Prosthecomicrobium sp. N25: one gene and its partner. The protein of the gene in region 1 interacts with the protein of each later gene in a pairwise test. Links are inferred from orthologs where the notes say so. Each region holds a gene or a part of one and is shown in the gene's direction. Other genes may lie near its edges.

Evidence for each region.
Region 2: the proteins of ftsZ (region 1) and rlmN interact in binary tests that used the Escherichia coli proteins (3 or more experiments, as listed by UniProt). The link is inferred for Prosthecomicrobium sp. N25 from one-to-one orthologs.

The regions. Positions count from the first base shown.
Region 1 is NZ_JBBCAT010000005.1:129,599-135,863, forward strand. Bases 1,386-4,267 are described here. They hold ftsZ (cell division protein FtsZ), read left to right. Parts: upstream 1,386-1,863; coding sequence 1,864-3,672; downstream 3,673-4,267. Other genes in these bases: ftsA (cell division protein FtsA), read left to right, coding at 1,386-1,713; lpxC (UDP-3-O-acyl-N-acetylglucosamine deacetylase), read left to right, coding at 3,969-4,267. Outside these bases: WBG79_RS25065 (cell division protein FtsQ/DivIB), read left to right, coding at 1-397; more of ftsA, read left to right, coding at 394-1,385; more of lpxC, read left to right, coding at 4,268-4,922; WBG79_RS25085 (outer membrane protein assembly factor BamD), read left to right, coding at 5,194-6,051; DNA repair protein RecN, read left to right, coding at 6,183-6,265. UniProt on the Escherichia coli protein: Essential cell division protein that forms a contractile ring structure (Z ring) at the future cell division site. The regulation of the ring assembly controls the timing and the location of cell division.
Region 2 is NZ_JBBCAT010000002.1:271,875-278,239, forward strand. What follows is about bases 1,857-4,838. They hold rlmN (23S rRNA (adenine(2503)-C(2))-methyltransferase RlmN), read left to right. Parts: upstream 1,857-2,728; coding sequence 2,729-3,949; downstream 3,950-4,838. Other genes in these bases: WBG79_RS16095 (hypothetical protein), read left to right, coding at 1,857-2,084; WBG79_RS16100 (metallopeptidase family protein), read left to right, coding at 2,126-2,542; WBG79_RS16110 (hypothetical protein), read left to right, coding at 4,076-4,573; WBG79_RS16115 (hypothetical protein), read left to right, coding at 4,642-4,838. Outside these bases: purH (bifunctional phosphoribosylaminoimidazolecarboxamide formyltransferase/IMP cyclohydrolase), read right to left, coding at 23-1,639; more of WBG79_RS16095, read left to right, coding at 1,827-1,856; more of WBG79_RS16115, read left to right, coding at 4,839-5,346; WBG79_RS16120 (NAD(P)/FAD-dependent oxidoreductase), read left to right, coding at 5,470-6,365.

The DNA.
Region 1 (6,265 bases):
CGCGGTCATGTCGGAGGTGCTGCAGGCGAGCCACGCCGACCTGCCGCTCGTGGTCGGGCAAGGCGCCAACACGCGCGCCGCCGAGGCGATCGCCCTCATCAAGTCCGCCCCCTCGCTCCGCTCCAAGATTCGTGCCGCGGTGCTCGTCGCCGAGCGGCGCTGGAACCTCGTCACCGTCGACGGGGTGGAGATCCGCCTGCCGGAGGAGAACCCCGCGCCGGCGCTGGGCGAAATGGCGAAGCTGCAGGAGACCAAGAAGCTCCTGGAGCGGGACATCGACGCGGTCGACCTCAGGACCCCCGACCGGCTCTACATCAAGCTCTCCGACGCGGCCGCCAATGCCCGGAAGGAGCTGATCAAGCAGCGGCTCGCGAAGAAGAAGGCGACGGCGACATGAAGCGCTCGGCTCCCGGCCACGCCGTCCCCCGCATGCGGCCGCTGTCGGCGAAGAAGCCGACGGTGGTGTCGGTCCTCGACGTCGGCTCGTCGAAGGTCGCCTGCCTGATCGCGCGGCTGACGCCGCGCACGCCCGACAAGGTGCTGCCCGGCCGCACCCACGACCTGGCGGTGCTGGGCTACGGCATGCAACGCGCGCGGGGCATGAAGTCCGGGATGGTCGTCGACCTGGAGGAGGCCGAGCAGTCGATCCGCCTCGCGGTCGACGCGGCCGAGCGGATGGCGGGGCTGACCATCGAGAGCCTGATCGTCAACCTGAGCGCCGGGCGGCTGAAGAGCGAGATTTTCCGCGCCAGCGTCGAGGTCGCCGGCCTGGAGGTCGACGAGGCGGACATCCGCCGGGTGCTCGCCGCCGGCGGCGCGCATTCCTGCACGGAGGAGCGCTCGCTCCTGCATTCGCTGCCGATCGGCTACGCGCTCGACGGCGCCAAGGGCATCAAGGACCCGACCGGGATGCTCGGCCGGAAGCTCGCGGTCGACATGCACATCGTCACCGCCGAGACGGCGCCGGTGCGCAACCTGGAGCTCTGCATCAACCGCTGCCACCTCGAGGTCGAGACCATGGTGGCGACCCCCTATGCGGCGGGCCTCTCCACCCTCGTGGACGACGAGAGCGAGCTCGGCGTCGCCTGCGTCGACATGGGCGGCGGCACCACTTCGATCGCGGTCTTCGCCGACGGCCAGTTCTGCCACGTGGACGCCATCGCGATCGGCGGCCAGCACGTCACCATGGACATCGCGCGCGGGCTGTCGACGCGGCTCGCGGACGCCGAACGGATCAAGACGCTGCACGGCTCGGCGCTCGCCACCTCCTCGGACGACCACGAGATCGTGGGCGTGCCGGCGGTCGGCGAGGACAGCCACGACATCATCAACATCCCGCGGGGCTCGCTGACCCGCATCATCCGCCCGCGCATCGAGGAGATCCTCGAACTGACGCGCGACCGGCTGGCCGCCTCCGGCTTCGCAGGCCGGGTCGGGCGGCGGGTGGTGCTGACCGGCGGGGCGAGCCAACTCACCGGCCTCGTCGAGGTGGCCCGGCGCGTGCTCGGACGCAACGTCCGGCTCGGCCGTCCGCTCGGCATCGCCGGGCTGCCGCAGGCCGCCAAGGGGCCGGCCTTCTCGGCCGCCGTCGGGCTCCTGATCTACCCGCAGGTGGCGCAGATCGAGCAGTTCGAGACGCGCTCCCGCGGCATGCAGATGACGGGCACGGGCTATCTGGCCCGGGTCGGCCAGTGGTTTCGCGACAGTTGGTGATGCGTACCGGGTGACGCCCGGTCCGGCGGCCGGCGAGGCCCGCGGGATCCGGGGAGAGAGGACAGGTCCGTCCCGCGCTGTCGGGGCGGGGGACACGGAACAGATGGGATGCTCCCGCCGCGGCGGGTGGTCCGAAGAGGCGAGGGTGCCATGACGTTGAATCTCAAACTGCCCGACATTCGGGAACTCAGGCCGCGGATCACCGTGTTCGGCGTCGGCGGCGCCGGCGGTAACGCCGTCAACAACATGATCACCACGGGGCTCCACGGGGTCGACTTCGTCGTCGCCAACACGGACGCCCAGGCGCTCACCCTCACCAAGTCCGACCGCGTCATCCAGATGGGCGTGGCGGTGACCGAAGGCCTCGGCGCGGGCTCGCAGCCGGAGGTCGGCCGGGCGGCCGCCGAGGAGGTGATCGACGAGATCGCCGACCATCTCTCGGGTGCCCACATGGTGTTCATCACCGCCGGCATGGGCGGCGGCACCGGCACCGGCGCGGCGCCGGTGGTGGCGCGGGCGGCGCGCGAGCAGGGCATCCTGACCGTCGGCGTCGTGACGAAGCCGTTCCACTTCGAGGGCGCGCGGCGCATGCGCGTCGCCGAGCAGGGCATCGCCGAACTTCAGAAGAGCGTCGACACCCTCATCGTCATCCCGAACCAGAACCTGTTCCGAATCGCCAACGAGCGCACCACCTTCGCGGACGCCTTCGCGATGGCGGACCAGGTCCTCTACTCGGGCGTCGCCTGCATCACCGACCTGATGGTCAAGGAAGGCCTGATCAACCTCGACTTCGCCGATGTCCGCTCGATCATGCGCGGCATGGGCAAGGCGATGATGGGCACGGGCGAGGCCTCGGGCGACAAGCGCGCCCTGCAGGCGGCCGAGGCGGCGATCGCCAACCCGCTCCTCGACGAGACCTCGATGAAGGGCGCGCGCGGCGTGCTCATCTCGATCTCGGGCGGCAAGGACCTCACCCTCTACGAGGTGGACGAGGCCGCGACCCGCATCCGCGAGGAGGTCGACCCGGACGCCAACATCATCCTCGGCGCCACCTTCGACGACAGCCTCGAGGGCGTGGTGCGGGTGTCGGTGGTCGCCACCGGCATCGACCAGGAGCCCGGCGAGGGCCTCGCCACCATCGAGTATCGCCAGCCCGAGCAGCCGGTGCGCCCGCGCACGCCGGTCGCCCGCCAGGCGGCCCCGGCGTCCATCCCGGCGCCGCAGCCGCAGCCTCAGCCGGCCTTCGCGGCGCCCGCCCCGCGCTACGACGAGCCCGCGCCGCTGCAGCGCCGCGACCTCGCCCATGCGGCGGCCCTCCAGGCGGAGGCGGAAGCCCGCATCGAGCGTGAGATCGCCATTCCCGAGCCGCCGACCCAGCCGATCGCGGTGGCGGAGGATCCGGCCGTGACGATCCAGCGCCACTCGCCGGCCCCGGCCGCCTACGAGACGCCCGATCCGATCCACGACCTCGACGAGCCGCACCCGATGCGGCACGAGCCGGAGGTGTCGCGCGATCCCTACATCCCGCCGGCGGCCGCGCAGCCGAGCCAGCCGCGCATGCCGCGCTACGAGGACCTGCCGCGCCCCGGCAAGGCGCTCGCGGCGGCGGCCGGGCACGCGGGCGTCGACCCGCACGGCGACGACGGACGGCGTCCGATGAGCCTGCTGAAGCGCCTCGCCAACGGCTTCTCGCGCCAGCAGGAGGACGAGGTGCCGACCCAGGCGTCCGCGCCGCAGCCGCGCGAGCCGGGCTTCGCCCCGGCTCCGGCGCAGGACTTCGCCCGCCGGCCGCCGGTGCGGCCGCAGGCACCGGAAGCGCCCCCACGCGCTCCGCAGGGCCATCTCGATCCGCACGGCCGAATGCCCCAGGCTTCCGTCGAGCCGCAACCCCGGGCCGCCCGGGTCGGCGACGAGGACCACCTGGAGATTCCGGCCTTCCTGCGGCGGCAGGCCAACTGACGCCACACTCCGTTCCGTTTCGGGACAAGGCCCGGCGCGCCCTCGCGCCGGGCCTTCGCGTTCGTGTCATTCACCGAATTTTAGCAAAGGCCGCAATAGTTTAGACACCGTAGTACCGGTAACAATCCGTAACCAAGCGTGATTTTCCTCGCGGCGAGGGTGCCGCTACCTTCCAGGCTCACGGGATGGGCAAAGGCGTCACGCACGCTGGGTCGCTACCGGATTACGACCAAATCGAGGCTTTCCGCCGGCAGCGGCGCGGAGCCTCCGCTCGGGGTCCCAGGCGGGTGGTGAGAATGGCGCGAAACGGGGTGTACGCCCAGACGACGATCGCCGACACGGTTCGGCTGGTCGGAACAGGGGTTCACAGCGGCGAGCGCGTCTCCCTGGCGCTCCACCCCGCGGACGCCGGCACCGGCATCGTCTTCCTGCGCGGCGACCGGCGCTCCGGTCGCGAGATCGAGATCCGGGCGGACTGGACCAGCGTCTCCGCCACCGAGCTCTGCACCGTCATCGGGGATCCGGCACGCGGCACGGTCGCCACCATCGAGCACCTGATGGCCGCGCTCTCCGGCCTCGGCATCGACAATGTCACGGTCGAGATCGACGGTCCCGAAGTCCCCGTGATGGACGGCAGCGCCCGGGTGTTCGTCGAGGCGATCGAGGGCGTCGGCGTCGAGCCGCTCGCGGAGCGCCGCCGCTACATCAAGGTCCTGAAGCCGATTCGCGTGGAGAGCGGCCATTCCTTCGCGGAGTTGCGTCCGCACGAGGGGACCCGCTTCGAGATCACCATCGACTTCCCGAACACGCTCATCGGCCGGCAGACCTATGCGGCCGACCTGACGGCCAAGACCTTCGTCCGCCATGTCGCCCGGGCCCGGACCTTCGGCTTCGTCTCCGACCTCGAGAAGCTGCTGCCGCTCGGCCTCTGCCGGGGCTCCTCGCTCGAGAACTCCATCGCCATCAAGGACGACCGGGTGCTCAACCCGGAGGGTCTGCGCTACGCCGACGAGTTCGTGCGCCACAAGGCGCTCGACGCGATCGGCGACCTGGCGCTCGCGGGCGGGCCGATCATGGGCCTCTACCGCTCCTACCGGGGCGGCCACCGGCTGAACTTCCAGGCCCTCGCCGCGCTCTTCTCCGACCCGAACGCCTGGTGCATCGTGGAACAGCCCGTGCGGCGCGAGGCTCCCGTCGCCGAGATCGGCGCGGGGCTGCTCGCTCCGGCCTTCGGCCCGGACGTGCGCTGACGATCGCGGCCGACCCGCCGATCGGGACGGCGCCAGTGGCGATCCTCCACCGCCCGTCGCGCGGCCGGGCCTGTGGCACATCCGCCTCGGCCCCGACCCGAAGCAGCCGGCTTCTCCGGATCGCCACAAAAACGGACCAATCCGGACCGAGTGAGGGGCCTCTGCCGCGCTTCGGCTGCCTGCCGGGCGGGCCGGCTGTCCGAAAGCGGTATCTCGGCGACCGGATTTGCTCTAGAAGGCGGCGTCGGGCTCACAGGAACGGTTTCGAGGCATGACGGGTGAAGCGTTGATCATCACGAACCGGACCCCGCGCCTCCGCCCCGTCGCGGCCGTTCTCGTCGCCGTCGCGGCCGGCCTCGGGCTCGCCGCCTGCTCGTCCACGGACGACGGTGCCGACACGACCACGCCGGCGGACGTGCTCTACAACCAGGGCATCGCCGCGATGGCGTCCGGCAAGACCTCGGCGGCGGTCAAGAGCTTCGAGGAGGTCGACCGGCAGCACCCCTATTCGGAGCTCGCCAAGAAGTCGATCCTGCTGCAGGCCTACACGAACTTCGAGAAGGGCTCCTACACGGACGCCATCCAGGCCGCCAAGCGCTTCACGACTCTCTATCCGACCCATCCGGACGCCGCCTATGCGACGTTCCTGATCGGCGAATCCTACTACAAGCAGATCCCCGACATCTCGCGCGACCAGGAACAGACCACGAAGGCGCTCGAGGCCTATACGGAGGTCGTGCAGAAGTTCCCGACCTCGCCCTACGCCAAGGAAGCGCAGAAGAAGCTCGACTTCACGCGCGACCAGCTGGCCGGCAAGGAGATGGACATCGGCCGCTTCTATCTCGCCAAGAAGCAGTACCTGGCGGCCATCAACCGCTTCAAGACGGTGATCTCGCAATACCAGACGACGCGCCATGTCGAGGAGGCGCTGGCGCGTCTCGTCGAGAGCTACTACGCGCTCGGCGTCGTGACGGAGGCGCAGGCGGCCGCGGCCGTGCTCGGGCACAATTTCCCGGACAGTCCCTGGTACAAGGACTCCTACACGCTCCTCAAGACCGGCGGCTACGAGCCGGCCGGGTCGGAGGGAAGCTGGATCACCAAGGCCTTCAAGGGCGTCAAGCTGATCTGAGCCGAGCCGGACGCCTCGCCGCGGGGCGGCGGCGCCGCAGGCCCGCGGACGCCCAGGTTCCTGTTCCGTTCGCGGTCGCGATCTGCTAGACGACTCGGGCGAATCCGTTCGTGGAGGTCGGTCGTCCCGTCATGCTCGCTTCGCTGTCGATCCGCGACATCGTTCTGATCGAACGGCTCGAGATCGACTTCTCGCGCGGGCTCACCGTGCTTAC
Region 2 (6,365 bases), on another replicon or contig:
ATGCGTGGAGAGGCCCCAGCGTTCAGTGGCGGAAGTGGCGCATGCCGGTGAACACCATGGCGATCCCGGCCTTGTCGGCGGCCTCGATCACCTCGTCGTCTCGCATCGATCCGCCGGGCTGCACCACCGCGGTGGCGCCGGCCGCCACGATGGTCTCCAGTCCGTCCGCGAAGGGGAAGAAGGCGTCCGAGGCGGCGACCGAGCCCCGGGTCAGGGGCTCGTCGAGCCCGGCCGCGCGTGCGGCGTCGGCGGCCTTCTGGACGGCGATGCGGGCGCTGTCGACGCGGCTCATCTGGCCGGCGCCGATGCCGACCGTCGCGCCGTCCTTGACGAACACGATGGCGTTGGACTTCACGTGCTTGACGACCCGGAACGCGAAGGCGAGGTCCTTCTCCTCGCGCGCGGTCGGTTGGCGGCGGGTCTTCGTCTCCAGGTCGATGTCGTCGACGGTGCCGAAGTCGCGGGTCTGGGCGAGGAAGCCGCCCGCCACGGTCCTGACCGTCAGGCCCATGTCGCCGGGCTTCGGCAGGCCGCCGGCGATCAGCAGGCGCAGGTTCTTCTTGGCGGCGACGATCGCCTGGGCGTCCTCGGCGGCGTCGGGGGCGATGATCACCTCGGTGAAGATCTTGACGATCTCCTCGGCCGCTTCGGCGTCGAGCGGGCGGTTCAGGGCCACGATGCCGCCGAAGGCCGAGACGGGGTCGCAGGCGAGGGCCTTGAGGTAGGCCTCCTTGAGGGTCTTGCCGACCGCCACCCCGCAGGGATTGGCGTGCTTGATGATGGCGACGGCGGCCGTGGTCCTGGGGTCGAACTCGGCGACCAGCTCGTAGGCGGCGTCGGTGTCATTGATGTTGTTGTAGGAGAGGGTCTTGCCCTGGACCTGGCGGGCGGTGGCGACGCCCGGGCGCGCTTCGCCGGTGCGGTAGAAGGCGGCGAGCTGGTGAGGGTTCTCGCCGTAGCGCATGACCTCGACGAGCTCGCCGCCGAGGGCGCGGTAGCGCGGGTTCGGGTCGCCGAGCTGGTCGGCCAGCCAGTTGGAGACCGCCGCGTCGTAGGTGGCGGTGCGGCCGAAGGCCTCCTGGGCGAGCTTCTTGCGCAGACGCAGCGAGGTGGCGCCGCCGCCGGCGTCCAGGGCGGCGAGCACCTCGGCGTACTGGCGCGGGTCGACCACCACCGCCACGTAGGCGTGGTTCTTGGCGGCGGCGCGGATCATGGCGGGCCCGCCGATGTCGATGTTCTCGATCGCGGTCGCCCAGTCCTTCGTGCGCGCGACGGTGTCCTGGAAGGGGTAGAGATTGACCACCAGCAGGTCGATGCCCTCGATGCCGTGCGCCGCCATGGCGGCGGCGTGGCCTTCGTCGCCGCGCACGGCGAGGAGGCCGCCGTGGACCTTGGGGTGCAGGGTCTTGACGCGGCCGTCCATGATCTCCGGGAAGCCGGTGACCTCGGAGACGTCGGTGACGGCGAGGCCCGCGTCCTGCAGGGCCTTCGAGGTCCCGCCGGTGGAGACGAGGGTCACGCCGCGGGCCGCCAGCGCGCGGGCGAGGTCGAGGATGCCGGTCTTGTCGGAGACGGAGAGGAGCGCGCGGCGGACCGGGACCCGGTCGGGCGGGGCGATGGACTTGGCTTCGACGGACATGGCGCGGCCTCGGGTGGCCGAGCCGGCGCCGATGGCCGGCGGCGGGCTCGACGGAAGACGGAGGAGGATCTCGCGAGCGCGATAGCACCGAACGACCCCCGGGGCAAACCCGACGTTGGGCCGGGCGGCGGGCCCCTTTTTGAAGCCGGCGCGGAGCCGTGCTAACCCTCGGGCGAGGAGGCGCGCCATGAACCGACGCGAGGAGATCGAGGCGGAGCGGCGGCGGGAGGCCGAGGCGGTGCTCGCCCGGGCGGAGCGGGACAGCGAGACGGTCCTGTCCGGCACGGCGAAGACGACGGCGAACCGGGTCGCGGAGCATTTCGGCGCCGCCGACGCGGACCAGGCCGACCCCGTGGAGGTCTGGGGCAAGCGGCTCGGACGGGCGCTGGCCCTGGTGGCGGCGGGCTTGCTGATCCTGCACCTCGTCCGTACCTACGCGGGGTGAGGCCCCCGGCGACCCGGGCGTGCCATCAGCCGGAGACCCCCATGACGCCGACGACCTGGCTCGACGCCAAGGCCCCCACCCTGGAAGACTTCGAGGCGCTGGCCGCGGAGGCCTATAGCGGCCTGCCGGACGGCTTCCGGCGGCTGACCGGGGAGATCCTGATCCGCATCGCCGACTTTCCCGAGGACGACGCGCTCGACGCCCTGGAGTTGGAGTCGCCCTTCGACCTGCTCGGGCTCTTCCAGGGGGTCGGCCTGGCCCAGGGGTCGGCCGTGCCCTCGACGGGGCAGTTGCCGAACCAGATCTGGCTCTACCGGCGGCCGATCCTCGACTACTGGGCCGAGCACGACGAGACGCTGGGCGCCATCATCGCGCATGTGCTGATCCACGAGATCGGCCACCACTTCGGCCTCTCCGACGACGACATGGAGGCGATCGAGGCGGCGGCGGACGCCTGAGCGGCGGCGAAACCGGGCCGACCGTGCGGCAATCCTTTTGAAGATCGGGCCGGTCTCCTATATGGAGACGGTCGAACGGACGGCGCGGCGGACGCGTCTCGCCGGCGGCCGGTCGCTCCCCGGCGCCGCGATCCCGGAAGGTCGGATCCCATGGAACTGTCGATTTCGCCGGCCGGCGCGCGGCCGGTGCCGGGCCGCGAGGCCCTGGACATCATGAAGGTGGCGGAGGCTCAGCCGGTCCGCGACGCCAAGCCGTCGCTGATGGGCATGACGCGCGACGACCTCGCCGACGCCCTGAGGTCGATCGGCATCGAGGAGCGGCAGGTCCGCATGCGGGTCGCCCAGCTCTGGCACTGGATCTACCTGCGCGGCGTCCCCTCCTTCGAGCGCATGACCAACGTCTCCAAGGACCTCCGGGCGGTGCTCGCCGAGCGCTTCGTCATCGGCCGCCCCGAGATCGTCGCCGAGCAGGTCTCGGTGGACGGGACGCGCAAGTGGCTGCTGCGCTTTCCGCCGCGCGGGGCCGGGCGGCCGGTCGAGGTGGAGACGGTCTACATCCCCGAGGAGGGGCGCGGCACGCTCTGCGTCTCCTCCCAGGTCGGCTGCACGCTCACCTGCTCGTTCTGCCACACGGGCACCCAGAAGCTGGTCCGGAACCTGACCAAGGAGGAGATCGTCGCCCAGATCGTGGTGGCGCGCGAGCGTCTCGGCGACTTCCCCCACATGAGCGCCGAGCCGGGCGCGATCGTTCCGCGCGAGGGGCGGTTCGTGTCCAACATCGTCATGATGGGCATGGGCGAGCCGCTCTACAATTTCGACGCCGTGCGGGACGCGCTCCTGGTGGCGTCGGACGGCGAGGGCCTGTCCCTGTCGAAGCGGCGGATCACGCTGTCGACCTCCGGGGTCGTGCCGCTGATCCCGAGGGCGGGGGCCGAGATCGGCACCATGCTGGCGATCTCGCTGCACGCGGTGAGGGACGACCTGCGCGACGAGCTGGTGCCGCTCAATCGGAAGTACCCGATCGCGGCGCTGATGGAGGCCTGCCGGGCCTACCCGGGGCTCTCCAACGCGCGCCGGATCACCTTCGAGTACGTCATGCTGAAGGGCGTCAACGACAGTCCGGCGGACGCACGCGAGCTGGTCCGGCTGCTGCGCGGCATCCCGGCCAAGATCAACCTGATCCCGTTCAACCCGTGGCCGGGCTCCGCCTACGCCTGCTCGGACTGGGACACGATCGAGACCTTCGCGGAAGTGGTCAACCGGGCCGGCTACGCGAGCCCGATCCGGACCCCGCGCGGCCGCGACATCCTGGCCGCCTGCGGGCAGCTGAAGTCGGCGAGCGAGCGGCTGAAGGTGCGGGAGCGGCTGGCGCTCGAGGCCATGATCGGCGGGGCCGACGAGGACTGAGGCGTCCTCGCCTCTCCTATCGGAAACCGCATCCGGTCGCCTCGACAGGGCCACGGATCGCCGCACAATGAGGCTCGGCGTGGCCCGCCGATTCGCCTTTCTCCCGCCGTTCCTGCCGGTTCCCCGATGGCCAGATCCCCCGACCCGAAGTCCCGTCCGGCCCGCTCGCCGGCGCTCGCCCCCGGCAGGCTGCCGCTCATCGTCGCCGGCTACGCGGCCGGAGCGGTCGCGGCCGGCGTCGCTCTGCCGCTGGCGCTCATCGTCCGCGACATGGCGGCGCTCGGCTTCGCCAAGGCGATCGGGTCGGCGCGGCTCGGGGACATCGCGGTCGTGGCGCTCTTCGCCGCCGCCATCGCGGCCGTCGCGGCGGCGCCCTTCGCGGTCGCCTTCATCGCGCATGCGGAGCGCCGCCGGATCACGGGGCCGGTGCCGCACCTGCTCTTCGGGATCGCGACCGGGCTCGTGGTCGAGACGCTCGCGATCATGCTCGGCTTCGGCGACGCGCAGCGGGCGAGCCTCGCCGGGTTCCTGGTCTTCGCCTTCGTGGGGGCGGTGGCGGGGCTGGTCTACTGGTCGGTCGCGGTCCGGCCGCCGAAACCCCGCAAGCCGGCACCGCGATCCTGAAGGCGGACGCCGCCGGCCGTGACAGGCGCGCGCGGGTGGTCTAGCGTCGGGTTTTCGCGAGGCACCGCATGATCCTCTTCCGCATCGTCTGGCGCCTGATCGTCATGCAGGTCGGCCTCGCCCTGGCGGGCGCGGCGGCGGCGGGCGCGATCGTGGCGGGGCTCGACCTCCTGTCCCAGATCCCGCCCGAACTCGGGATCCCTCGGGTCTTCGGGCCGCGCGGGGTCCGCGCCGCGGATTTCGTCGTCTTCGGCACCGCCTTCGGGCTGGTCATGAACCTCGCGATGCCGTTCGGCTTCCTGGCGGCGCTGCTCGCGGAGCTCCTGTCGATCCGGCACCTGTTCTTCCACCTCGTGGCGGGCGCCGCCGTGGGGGCCTGGGCCTTCGCGCAACCGGACGGGCGCCTGATGCGGATGCCCATGATGACCCCGGAGGCGATCGCGCCCTTCGTGGCGGCGGGCCTCGTCGGCGGCTTCGTATACTGGCTGGTCGCCGGCCGCGGGGCCGGCTTCCGGCGTGACGCGGCCTCCGCGCCGCGTCCGGCACCGGCTTCGCGCCCCGCGCCCGAACCGCGGTCCCTCGACGCCGCCCCGCCGTCTCCGCCCGCGGGGGCCCCGGGCCGGAGCGCGCTCGGGCGCGTGGGCTGGGGGCGGCCGCCGACCCGCCGCGAGACGCCGCCCGAGCCGCCGCCGTCCCGGTCGCCCGTCATGGAGCGGCGGATCATGCCGCCCGGCGCGCCGCGCAAGCCCGTGGTGGAGCGCCGGCCCCGCTGAGCGGGCGGAGGGCCGCCGGCAGCATAGCGCTGCTGGCAGCAGAGCAACGCGGGCAGCGGTGGGCTGTGCCACGCCGGCGGCATTCCCTCGCGGGCCGGCTTCCGCTAACAGTCCGGCGGAGACATGCGCGAAGGTGACGCTTTGACCGGTTCGTCCGAGAGTTACGACGTGGTGATCGTCGGCGGGGCCATCGTGGGATCCTCGGTGGCCTATGCCCTCAAGGCGGAGCTCGGCTTCGAGGGACGGGTGGCCGTCGTGGAACGGGACCCGACCTATGCGCGATCGGCCACGACACTGTCGGCCGCGTCGATCCGCCAGCAGTTCTCCACCCCCGAGAACATCCGGCTCTCGCGGGCCTCGCTGGCGATGATCCGGAACGTCAAGGCGGTGTTCGGGCCGGAGGCCGACATCGGCTTCCACGAGGGCGGCTACCTGATCCTGGCGAGCCCGGAGGGGCTCCCGGTGCTGGAGGCCAACCATCGCGTCCAGAGGGCCGAGAGCGCCGACATCGCGCTCCTCGATCCGGAGGGTCTCGCGGCCCGCTTCCCCTGGATCTCGACCGAGGGGCTCGCGGGCGGGGCCTTCGGGGTGACCGGGGAGGGCTGGTTCGACGCCCATTCGCTGCTCGGGCTCCTGCGCAAGGCGGCGCGCGAGGCCGGGGCGGTCTACCTGACGGGCTCGGTGGCGGGGATCGACCGGGAGGGCGGCCGGGTCGTCGGCGTCCGCCTCGCCGACGGGCACCGCCTCGCCTGCGGGGCGCTCGTCAACGCGGCGGGGCCGGCGGCCGGCGACCTCGCGGCGCTCGCCGGCGTGGCGCTGCCGGTGGAGCCGCGCAAGCGTTGCGTCTTCGTGGTGCATTGCCGGGAGCGGCTCGGACCGATGCCGCTCGTCGTCGACCCATCCGGGGTCTACGTACGCCCGGAGGGCGAGTTCCACATCTGCGGGGTATCGCCGGAGGAGGACGCGCGGGCGGCGGCGGACGATTTCGAGGTGGACTATCCCCTGTTCGAGGAGGTCGT